Regions from separate parts of the Peribacillus sp. NPDC097224 genome, predicted to be linked through region 2. Evidence: predicted binding sites of a transcription regulator. Region 2 holds the regulator's gene; the other holds the start of a gene.
The links. The regulator NrdR, encoded in region 2, represses ribonucleotide reductase genes. The targets are predictions, from matches to a motif close to AACACNATATATNGTGTT.
Positions count from the first base shown of each region.

Region 1: a site for NrdR is predicted at 3,446-3,463, ahead of ACIQXR_RS01075 (vitamin B12-dependent ribonucleotide reductase). Genes of this name have one in related genera too.

Region 1 covers NZ_JBIWDK010000001.1:203,779-209,855, reverse strand. The annotation lists gene ACIQXR_RS01080 (PadR family transcriptional regulator) at 1-526, shown strand, start outside; gene ACIQXR_RS01075 (vitamin B12-dependent ribonucleotide reductase) at 729-3,299, opposite strand; gene ACIQXR_RS01070 (lipoate--protein ligase family protein) at 3,687-4,523, opposite strand; gene ACIQXR_RS01065 (rhodanese-like domain-containing protein) at 4,720-5,103, shown strand; gene gcvPB (aminomethyl-transferring glycine dehydrogenase subunit GcvPB) at 5,263-6,077, opposite strand, start outside.
Region 2 covers NZ_JBIWDK010000009.1:45,336-51,412, reverse strand. The annotation lists gene dnaI (primosomal protein DnaI) at 1-893, opposite strand, end outside; gene ACIQXR_RS16765 (replication initiation and membrane attachment family protein) at 880-2,298, opposite strand; gene nrdR (transcriptional regulator NrdR) at 2,357-2,818, opposite strand; gene speD (adenosylmethionine decarboxylase) at 3,058-3,438, opposite strand; gene ACIQXR_RS16750 (glyceraldehyde-3-phosphate dehydrogenase) at 3,755-4,792, opposite strand; gene coaE (dephospho-CoA kinase) at 4,950-5,549, opposite strand; gene ytaF (sporulation membrane protein YtaF) at 5,573-6,077, opposite strand, start outside.

The DNA.
Region 1 (6,077 bases), on a different contig from region 2:
TATACTTGGCCTGCTGATCCAAAATCCTGGAGCGCATGGCTACGAACTACTAACTTTAATGGAAAAACGACATTATAAGTATATCGTTAACTTTACGAAGGGTTCATTTTATTACAACTTACAACAACTTGAGGAAAAAGGCTTGATTGAACAAGTTCATCAAACAATTTCAAGCAATGGGCGCGAAATCCATCGTTTTATTATCACAAATTCAGGAATGGAAGAATTCGAAAAATTAATGGTGAAGTTTGGAAATAAATCCGAATATGTCAACTTAAAATGCTATGTGGCGTTACTCTTCGCAGATGATTTCGATAAATATAAATTATTAAAATTAATTCAAGCACAAATTGACCAGACTGAAGCTCGAATTGCTCTCCTCGATGATTATCTAGCCATCACAAAAGAATTTCCTGGTAAAATCGATTATTTTCGCCGCATGAACGAAAATTCTCGTTCTCATCATCAAGTGAACTTAAAATGGTTTAAAGAATTGAAAGAAGAAATAGAAGAGCCCAATGCATAAATATAATATCCCCTATCAATATTACTTAGTAAAATTGATAGGGGATATTTATTTAAGGAATCCATAAAAAGGTTTTCAATAATAGAACATTCCTCTACTTGAAATCACACTGAAATCCTCTAGACATTAAAAAACAGCCCTTTGGACTATCTTAATCCAAAGGGCTGTTTTTTTATGAACGATACATCTTTTCATTACTGGTTTAAAGCCCGCACTTCAATTGGGCACCACAATTCGTACAAGTATTGCATCCGCCCATTTCCTGGACTTCACCCTTACGGCAAACTGGACACGTGTTACCCACTTCCGAACCTATCGTTACATTAGTCGAACGCAGTTCATTGATGGTATCAACCAGAACGACTTTTTTCTTTTCTTCCACATCTGTTAAGCCATCCATTTCAAGCTGCTGTTCCATTTGGTTTTCTTCAGCTTTTAATGTAAGAACCTGGCTGTCACGGCTTCCATCTACATAAACCGTTCCACCTTTTGCGCCGCCTTTATATAAGCGCTCGTACACTTTTTGGACCTGCTCGACGGTATACCCTTTTGGGGCGTTAACCGTTTTACTGATTGAGCTATCAATCCAACGTTGAATGATGCATTGAACATCCGCATGGGCTTCAGGAGCCAATTCCATCGCCGAAATAAACCATTCAGGAAGGTTATCAGGATCGGCTTCAGGATGACGATCCAAGTATTCCTGAACGATGTCCGCTTTGACTTCAATGAATTTCCCTAAACGTCCGCTACGGAAATATGTGAACGAGAAGTATGGTTCAAGACCTGTCGAAACGCCGACCATCGTACCTGTGCTGCCCGTAGGAGCCACGGTCAATAAATGGGAGTTCCGGATACCGTGCTCGGCAATGCTTGTACGAATATCCTCAGGCATCTTCTTCATGAATCCAGTATTCGTGAAGCGCGTTCTAAGCTCATTCGTTTCTTCATCCGACGTTCCCTTCAGGAACGGGAAGCTGCCTTTTTCTTTTGCAAGTTCAACCGAAGCCCTGTAAGCAGACGTAGCAATCGTTTCAAACACTTTGTCCACCAGGATTTTTCCTTCTTCTGATCCATACTCGGTTTCACAATAAATTAGCAAATCATGCAGTCCCATGACACCTAATCCAACCCGTCTCTCGCCGAGTGCTTGTTTTTTGTTTTCCTCTAGGAAATAAGGGGTTGCATCAATGACGTTATCTTGCATCCGCACGCCCACTTCAACTGTTTTCTTAAGTTTTTCGAAGTTAACGGTCTTATTATCTTTATCCGCCATCTCAGCTAAATTGACCGCTGCCAGGTTACACACTGAAAATGGAGCCAATGGCTGTTCACCACATGGATTCGTAGCAACGACTTGCTGTCCATAAGCTTTTGCATTCGTCATCTCATTGGCATTATCAATAAAGAATATTCCCGGTTCTGCTGAGTACGTCGCACAAATGTTAATCAGGTTCCAAAGCTCCTTAGCACGGATCTTACGGTAAACCCGGACTTTATGGCCCATTTTTTCCCACTCGCGTACGTCTCCTACATTGTGCCACTCATCATTATAAATGGCCATTTCTTCCGCGTCGTAGCTTTCGACATCAGGGAAGCGCAACTCATACTCCGTATCTTTTTCGACGGCTTCCATGAACTCTTTGGTTAAGCAGATTGAGATATTGGCACCAGTCAAAAAGTCCGGATTGTGGACGCTATACGTTCCGCCTACGCGAACTTTTTCTTCAGCATCCCTAATGATTTTTTCACTGAATCCACCTAGACCCGGAATCTCTTTATAATTAATGATTCCTTGGTACATCGCCGTTTCTTGTTCGGTATGCGGTGTGAACTTCAATTTATCCGATGCATATTTCTTTATGGTTTCATCTTTTGTGTTCTCCATTAGGTAACGAAGAATCCTCGGATTTTGCATTTTTGAAATAATGAATTCCGCAATGTCTGGATGCCAATCAGTAAGCATGATCATTTGGGCACCGCGTCTACTTCCACCCTGTTCAACCAAATGAGTCAATTTCGCTATATCATCAAGCCATGAAACAGAACCTGAAGACTTGCCATTGACCCCTTTCGCAAGGGTGTTTCTTGGACGGAGAGTAGAGCCATTCGTACCGACTCCACCACCACGGCTCATGATCTCCATGACTTGCTTTCTATGCTCAGAAATCCCTTCGCGTGAATCTGGTACAAATGGCATGACATAACAATTAAAGTACGTTACATCCGTGTTAGAACCAGCGCCATATAATACCCGGCCGGCCGGCACGAAATTAAGGTCCTTTAATTCTTCATAAAATTTATTGAACCATTCCGTTCTTTTTTCTTCAGTCGTTTCCACTGAAGCCAAACCAGTTGCATTACGCTTGGCAATTTGCTCGTAATATATTTCAAGCGGCTTTTCGATGATATCAAGCGGCCGATTAATGATTCCTGTTTCCACTTCTTCCGGATTATCCAGCACTCCGCGGAACTCTTCATCCACTAAAACCTTTGCCTTTTTCGATTCCCAATCTATTTCGACGATATGGCCAAGACCACGTGCAGGAAATTTCGGATCTTCTTTAATTGTCAATACTACAAAATCGCCAGCAGAGAGTGTGATTTTTTCAGTATCCTTAAAAGAATAACGGTCAAGCATAACTAGACGGGACACGCCCTTATGCATCATTTTCATATCAGCCGTTACAGGATGAACTTGGGGAAATAAAGATATATCTTTATTCAACCTTTCTAGATCAACCTTTAAAGCTTCTTTAATTACAACCGACATAATTCCCTCTCCTTTACATGTTTCAGATCCGTTCTTGTTGCAAAAATCAATATGTAACCTACATGTCCGTTTCGCTTAACAAGTTACACTAAATTTATCATAGCGAAACACAAAATTCAACATGTAGTGTTTAAGTATTTATTTTAACCACTATATATTGTGTTGTGGTTGATTGTCTTTTAATTTTGTCAAACGGTGAATCAATTAATTGAGTTAGTAAAAGGGAGGAAAATGTCGATTTATAATAAAAATTAGACAGATTTCAATGAATTTGAACATTGCATTTTGCCCGCCTCTTTCAAAGCACTGACGTTACAAGGAATACATGCTTGTTCACACAAATCTGAAAAAACTTATTTATTCCCGACTCTCGCTTCCCCTCTTTTTCTACCTCAAAAAATTCCAGTCATCACTTTCATATTTATTTTTGGCGATGTCCTTCACTTCCTGTAATTGCTTTTCACTCAGCACATATGGTTTCAAATCAATCGACAGACCCTCAGAAAAACCGTTTTCAAAGGCTACCTTCGCCTCGGAAATAGTTATTTTTCTACCAGCAATGTCATTGATGGCCACTGCTTTGTTTCTCAGATTGTTTTTTATCTTCTCTTTTACTTTATCATCGGAGAACTTGAATACACTAAATAGCTTCTCCTCATCAAGTTCAAGCAGGATGGCTCCATGCTGAAGGATAACACCTTTTTGTCTCGTTTGTGCGCTGCCCGCAACTTTCCTTCCCTCAACCACCAGTTCATACCAGCTTGGCGCATCAAAGCAAACTGAGGACTTTGGAGATTTCAGCATCTCTTTATCCTGTTCAGTTTCAGGCACAGAGAAATAGGCATCCAGTCCGAGGTTTCTGAACCCCTTCAATATTCCTTCAGAAATCACCCGATATGCTTCGGTCACTGTATTCGGCATTCCCGGATAAGACTCTGGGACAATGACGCTATAGGTGAGTTCATGTTCATGCAAAACAGCCCGACCGCCTGTAGGCCTACGGACAAAACCTAAGCCTTGCCTTTCAACTTCCGCCAAATCGATTTCGGTCTCAGCCCTTTGAAAATACCCGATGGATAATGTAGCCGGGTTCCACCCGTAAAACCGGATCATGGGAGGGATTTCCCCATTACTCTGCCAATTCAAAAGTGCTTCGTCCATTGCCATATTATAAGCAGGTGAACAATTGCCTGAATCAATGAATCCCCATTTTTCTTTCGTCACGATTACCCCTCTTTTCACGTAGGCTTATTAAACCCTCTAAAAAAACTCACAAGTAGTAGTTTACCAGAGTTTAGCAACGTAAAAAAGAAAGTAAGCTATTCCACCAAATATTTATAAAATTTTTTTGATTATTGGAGAAACCAATTATATAATAGACATTGTCTGTATTCGTTTAGGTAGAAGGGAGTTTTTATGGTTGGATATCTTATATACACTGATTATCATCATAGTAGCCATCGTTGCATATTCACTATTTAATTGGTTCCGTCAACGTAAAATCGTTAAAACCTTAACACAGGAAGAATTTATCGCTAATTACAGAAAAGTTCAATTAATTGACGTACGGGAACCTAATGATTTTGATAATGGACATATCTTAGGGGCAAGAAATATCCCTATGACACAAATGAAGACCCGCTTAGTGGAGATTAGGCAGGACAAGCCTGTATACTTGTATGCTCAAAGTGAAATCATTAGCGGAAGAGCGGCAGCCATGCTATATAAAAAAGGCTACAGGGAACTTTTTCACTTAAAAGGCGGTTTCAAAATGTGGACAGGGAAGATCAAGGCGAAGAAATAAGGCCAATTGCCCAAACCTTACATCTTATCCGTTTTTGAAACATATCATACTGTTCAATAGGGAACTCATGCTTAACAGGCCAAGCATGTTATTTCCCGAGATACATATGAATTTCACCAACTAAAAAACCCCCGCCATCTGGCAGGGGTTTTTTCAGCATCATGCTTGATAACGAAGAATTGGTTTTCTAGCGGCCAATGTTTCATCCAGGCGTTTAATAACCGTGGTATGGGGTGCCTCCTGAACGATTTCAGGGGTTTCTTCGGCTTCCTTGGCTATTTGTATCATTGCATCTATGAAAGCGTCCAGTGTTTCTTTTGACTCCGTTTCCGTCGGTTCGATCATCATTCCTTCTTCTACATTTAACGGAAAATATATGGTAGGTGGATGATACCCAAAATCAAGTAGTCTTTTCGCAATATCTAATGTACGGACTCCCAACTGCTTTTGCCTCCGACCACTCAATACAAATTCATGCTTACAATGGCGATTATATGGCAAATCGAAAAATGGTTCCAAACGTCGCATCATATAATTTGCATTGATGACGGCATTCTCCGTAACGGCCTTAAGTCCATCCGGTCCCATTGACCTTATGTACGTATAAGCCCTTACATTGATGCCGAAGTTCCCATAATAGGGTTTGACCCTTCCAATGGATTGTGGACGGTCATAATCAAGGACAAACTGATCGCCCTCTTTTGTCACGATCGGTTTAGGCAAATAGGGAATTAAATCCGACTTCACCCCAACCGGACCTGAACCAGGTCCTCCTCCGCCATGGGGTCCAGTGAATGTTTTATGGAGATTTAAATGAACAACGTCAAAACCCATATCTCCTGGACGCACTTTGGAAAGAACAGCATTCAGGTTAGCCCCGTCATAATAAAGCTTTCCACCGGCGTCATGGACAAGCTGTGCCATCTCCAGGATGTCCTCTTCGAATAAGCCTAATGTATTTGGATTCGTAAGCA
Region 2 (6,077 bases):
TATTGAATCCTCTCCAATACCCTTGCCGCTTTCACTTCTTCTTTCTCACCACGTTGGGAATAAGTCAAGTGATTCTCCAGACCCTTCATATCAAAATTGGAAGTGAAAAACGTCGGTAAATTTTCAAGCATTCTAAATTGCAGGATGGGCCCTATGACTTCATCCCGTCCCCAGCTTGTCATCGATTCTGCCCCAATATCATCAAGCATCAGGACAGGCGCCGTTTTGACCATCTCTATTTTCTCGTTGACGGTATTATCACCGATTGAACCTTTCAGTTCCCGTAAATAATCAGGAACATAGACGATCATCGAAGAGATTTGCCTTTGCGCAAGTTCATTGGCGATCGCACCCAATAAATACGTCTTACCAACGCCAAACTTTCCGTATATATACAATCCCTTTTGACGTTTGCCAGGCTCATATTCCATGATGAACGATATCGCTTTTCCTAGGACGCCTAACCGTTTATTTTCATCGTCCGTTTGTGAAAAGTCTTCAATCGTTGCCTTTAATATATCCTTGGGAACGTATAGACTGCGAATGAGCCTCTCCCGTTTCCGCTTCTCATCCTCTGCCAATTTCCTCGGACAGATTTCATAATTCAAATTAAGGGCCTTCCCTTGAACAACGAGCTTTGGATAATACCCATGCATCATATTGATGCACCCATCCAGGCTTGGACATCTATCACACTTGTTGCTCTGAGAAATGAATTCGTAAAGCTTACCTAAATTCTTATCAATCATTTCCTCTGTGACCGTTGAGCTATTGGCATTCAGAAAAAGACGCACCTGTTCATTTTCAAAGATTTCCTGCTTCAACTGTTCATAGCGTTTCTGGAAATCACCCGTATTGGCCAGTTTATTAAGCGATCTGTTAATCTTTTCCATCGTTTATTTCACCTCCAGCTTTCCACTGCTTCCACTTCTCTTGAAGCTCACGTTTTTGTTCACTCAGTTCAGGCTGTTCCGCTTTCTGTTCAGGCTGTTTCTCCTCGTCCTGTTCAAGCCAGTCCGGAACCACTTCTTCTCTGATCGATTTTTTCCGGCCACCTTTGGCAACGTTCTTGCTTCCTTGTGCCCACTCTTGGTATTTCCGGTGTTCATTTTTAGCCAGTTCCATCGCTTCTATTACTGTGGAAACCTTCAATCGTGCCCAATGACCTGCCAGTTTTTCCACATATCCCTTTGTGAATTTCATGTCTGTCTTAAGCATAACGTATTCGATTAAAACATTCACGACTCCAGGATTCAGCTTCTGATTGATCATTACACCTTCCACCACTTTTAAATCACCACTGGTCGGTTCCGCTCCTCCGGATAATTGCATGAGCCGATCACGCGGGGAAGTAGTCTCCAAATGGCGAATAAGCTCTTGCTCCTGTGTTTTCGGTTCATCCTTTTGCGTCCGTTCCCGTATAGGCTGTACACGATTGATCAAGGAAGGCATGTCGGCCTGGCGTTCAATTTGGTACCAGTCCCTTGCCGCTTTCCGAAGCAGCTCTTCATCGATCTCATCGTCCAGCGTTACGGCATCCATTACTAGTTTTTGCATTTCAAGCGGATTGATGCCATATAAAAAAGCTAGTTTGGCGATGGTATTTCTAATCTTAGGCGTAAAGGCCTTCTTGGGTACAATCGAGCTCTTCATCCCAGCGAACAAAAGATCAAAATCAAACAAGCCATCGAACCCCGAAGGCTCGACACCGTCAGATTGATCGATAAATTGCTGTTTAGGCAATGGGTTCCATTCGTTTTTGGCTTCATCCGTAACATAGAGGGAATCTAGATGATCTGATGAAAAAACCTCTGCAAAGGATTTCGTCACATATTCAAACTGGTCCGTTGCAATCGTGTCCACACAAAAGAATCTCTTCAGCCGGTTGAATTGGACTTTTCCTATTTTTTTATATAAATAGATATTCAGCATGCCATCCGTGAAAAACTGCTGCGGGGATAGGGGCGGATTCAATTCATAGATGAATTCCTTCGTATCCCCTTTCGATTTCTTGTACACATTCAGCAATCCGATTCCTTCAAGTAAAAGACGTGCTTCATATATATCGCCTAATTTCAGGCCCATGGTATTCATCAATTGATAATGGGAGGAAGCCTCCGACCAAAGCCGGTTCTCCTCCAATTCGCTCCATAACGTCATGTATAGGCTAATACAGATCGGTCCAATAAGAGGTTGGTACAGCCGTGTCAGTATTTTCCGATCATAATCATGAAGCAGCCCCGCAGAGGACACCATGTACGAATCCGCGGGGAGCAGTTCCTGCCAATGCATTGACATCTTCATTCAAACCTTTCAAAAGATATAGTGAAAAAAGAGCCAAAGTAAATCTTCAGCTCTACTTTCTTTCTTTATTTATTAAATCTTTCAGTTCATCGATAAATACATTAATATCTTTAAATTGTCGGTATACGGAGGCAAATCTCACATAGGCCACTTCATCAACTTCAGCCAGTTGGTCCATCACCATTTCACCGACACTGTCACTTTTCACTTCCGAAATACCCTGATTGCGCAATTCCTTTTCTACATAACTCGTTATTTGTTCTAGTTCCTTCAATGGAACCGGACGCTTTTCACAAGCCCTGATTAGTCCACGCAGGATTTTATCACGGCTAAACTCTTCCCGAGTCCCGCCCTTTTTCACGACGATCAACGGCGTCTCCTCGACCTTTTCAAAAGTAGTGAATCGAAACCCGCATGCCTCGCATTCCCGGCGTCGTCGAATCGATTTACTTTCATCGACAGGCCTGGAATCGAGCACTCTCGTTCCGTTATATTGACATGATGGACATTTCATCATTACCAGCTCCGTATTTTAAGTGATACTCCTAATCAAACTTCCCTAAGGAATACTATTTTATCTTAATCTTATATAAAAGGGACAACCAGTACAAGTAAAAAGTGAAACTTCAGGTAAAGGATGTGTGTACTTACTATGTAAATGCCTGTTAATGGAGCTTTTCCATGAGTGAAGAATGGCCATTTCATGGCATCAAAAAAGAGATGCATATATAGCATCTCTTGTTAACCCGTTTATTATAAAGCACCCATTTTAGTTTTTTTCATTTGCACGGGACCAAGTCCACGTGGAAGTTCAATATTCTCGCGCGTTTGTGCATTCAAAGCCTCCGCGATATAATCGGCTGCAATATTAGGATCTAAGTTGCCGCATGTATAAACATCAATGCTGGCATATCCATGTTCCGGAAAGCTATGAATGGTCAGATGTGATTCAGAGATAATGACGACCCCGCTCACTCCTTGTGGAGCAAATTTATGGAATGCCACCTCGCGAACCTCAGCACCCGATTTCAGTGCAGCATCGACGAAGATTCTCTCAATTAAATCAATATTGTTCAGTTTTTCAAAGTCACAACCCCAAAGTTCAGAAATGACATGTCTTCCCATCGTTTCCATCGTGTAAGCTGTTTCCATATTCTGTTCCCCCTTACATAATTAAAAATTCTGAATCCTTAATAACTACCACGGGGGAAAGTTAGTCCAAAGAGGTCCTAACCCTTTAAGTAGCCATTACGCAAACTCCCTTTTTAGGAAGTTCACGATTCATAGTATATAATGTATGGATTTCTTTTGCAACTGCATTTTGCATTTTTGGAAATTTAATCATTAATTGTTAATCTGACAGGACCAAGGAATTAATACCCAAGGTTCCGTAACTTTCCTAAACGTATCCATAAAAATAGCCCGTTAAACATATAACGGGCCATTACTCTTATTTAACTGACATTTGAACTTCAGAAGCCTTCGTCAACTCCGAAGCCACCAATTTTACAAGATCGACTACTCGATTGGAGTAACCCCACTCGTTATCGTACCAAGCCAGAATTTTCACTTTTCTATCACCAATCATCATCGTCGACAGACCATCGATGATGGCAGAATGCGGATTGGTCTTGAAATCACTTGAAACAAGCGGTTCTGTTGTATATTCCATAATTCCTTTAAGCTCATTTTCTGAGGCATCTATGAAAGCCTGATTCACTTCATCAATCGTAACATCACGGTTTAAATCCACAACAAGGTCGACTAAAGAGACGTTCGGCGTCGGTACACGTATGGCCATACCATGAAGTTTGCCCTTCAATTGAGGCAACACCAATGAAAGAGCTTTAGCCGCCCCTGTAGTCGTAGGGATGATGCTTTCTGCAGCCGCACGGGCACGCCTTAAATCTTTGTGCGGGTTATCGATGTTATTTTGGTCATTCGTATAAGAATGGATGGTTGTCATCAAACCATTGTCTATGCCGAACTTTTGATCAAGTACTTTGGCAACCGGTCCAAGGCAATTAGTCGTACACGACGCATTCGAAATGACGAAATGCTTGTCGATTTCTAACGCTTCCTGATTTACGCCCATCACAATGGTAACGTCTTCATTTTTACCCGGCGCGGAAAGGATGACCCTTTTTGCCCCTGCTTCTAAGTGCATGGCGGCTTTAGAACGCTCATTGAATTTACCCGTAGCTTCGATTACAATATCTATATCCATCTCTTTCCAAGGCAATAGCTTTGGATCGCGATTATTTATCAGTTGTACACGTCGTCCATTCACTACAAGAGAATCATTTTCGGCAATGATTATGCCGTCAAACTTCCCATGAATTGTATCATACTTCAATAAATGGGCTAACGTTTCAGCGGGATAGCTTGCATTAATGGCAACGATGTCCAGACTCTCATCTACTATTGCCTTACGGAAAACCATTCTTCCAATTCTTCCAAATCCGTTAATCGCTATTCTTGAATTCATTTATCGGACCCTCCTGAATATATTAATGTTATACTTAATACCCTTCATATGTAATTAGTATAACACATTACTCTTGAAATGTGTTAATAAAAAAGCGGATTTCTTCCTTTTTCAAAACAAAAAGGAAGAAACCGTTAAAGTCCCTTCCTTTTCCACTCTATAGGATCTCCCATTTCTTAAGTATTTCAACAACCTGCTTTTTGGTTTCTTCTATATCGCCATTATTATCGACGATGGCATCCGCTAGTTCCTTTTTATCTTTCAAGGGCATTTGCGAATGGATTCTCGCTAAAGCGTCGGTTTCCGTCAACGCATTCCGGTTCATTAATCGCTCTAGTTGAACCGATTCATCCACGTATACCAAAAGTGTCCTTTCCACCATGAACGTCAGCTTGCTTTCGAACAGGAGTGGAATATCCATGAATACCGTTTCCGCTCCAGCAGCAAGGACCTTTTCCGTTTCTTGGCGCATCCAATTTCTCACGGCAGGATGTACGATACGATTTAAAAGCAATCTTTTTTCTTGATTGTGAAATATGATTGAGCCTAACTTTGCCCGGTCGATCCTTCCATCAGACAATAAAAGATCTACCCCGAAAGCCTTCACCACTTGTAGGTAGGCCTCTTCCCCAGGTTCCACGACTGCACGGGAAGCCACATCCGCATCCACTATCACGAAACCCAATTCTCTTAAATACTGACTGACACTACTTTTCCCACTGGCAATTCCACCAGTGATCCCGATGATTTGTCCCATAAGCTCCCCCTTTTCCCCGTTCTTTATAACTTGAATAATCCGATTAAAATCAGTAAGACCCCCGGAAGAAAGGTCAGATGCTGCACGATTTTATTATTGGAAAGCAATTTACCGGATTGAAGTCCGCTCCCGATAAAGATGAAGCTCATCACGGCAATGCAAAGTGCAAGAATGATTGGGGAAATCCCCATCATGGCAGCTCCCACTCCGGCACCGAAGGCATCTAGCGATAACGCGAAGCCCAGTACAAGCGCCTCGATACCAGTAATCGTCCCTGATCTATCAAAATCGGCATTCATTGGTTTTTGTAAGATATTGATAGCCACTCCAAGTGATTTAATTTCAAAATTGAAGATGATTTTTTCGTGATATCGCTCATCATTCGTTTCCTTCTCGGGCCTAAAATATTGGTACACCATCCACGACCCCAAAAGTACGAGGATAATGCCCCCTGTTTTTTCTGCGGCCCCGACAGAGATAAGCTGACTGATGAATTCACCGATGACCATCGCAATACCCAAGCTCATT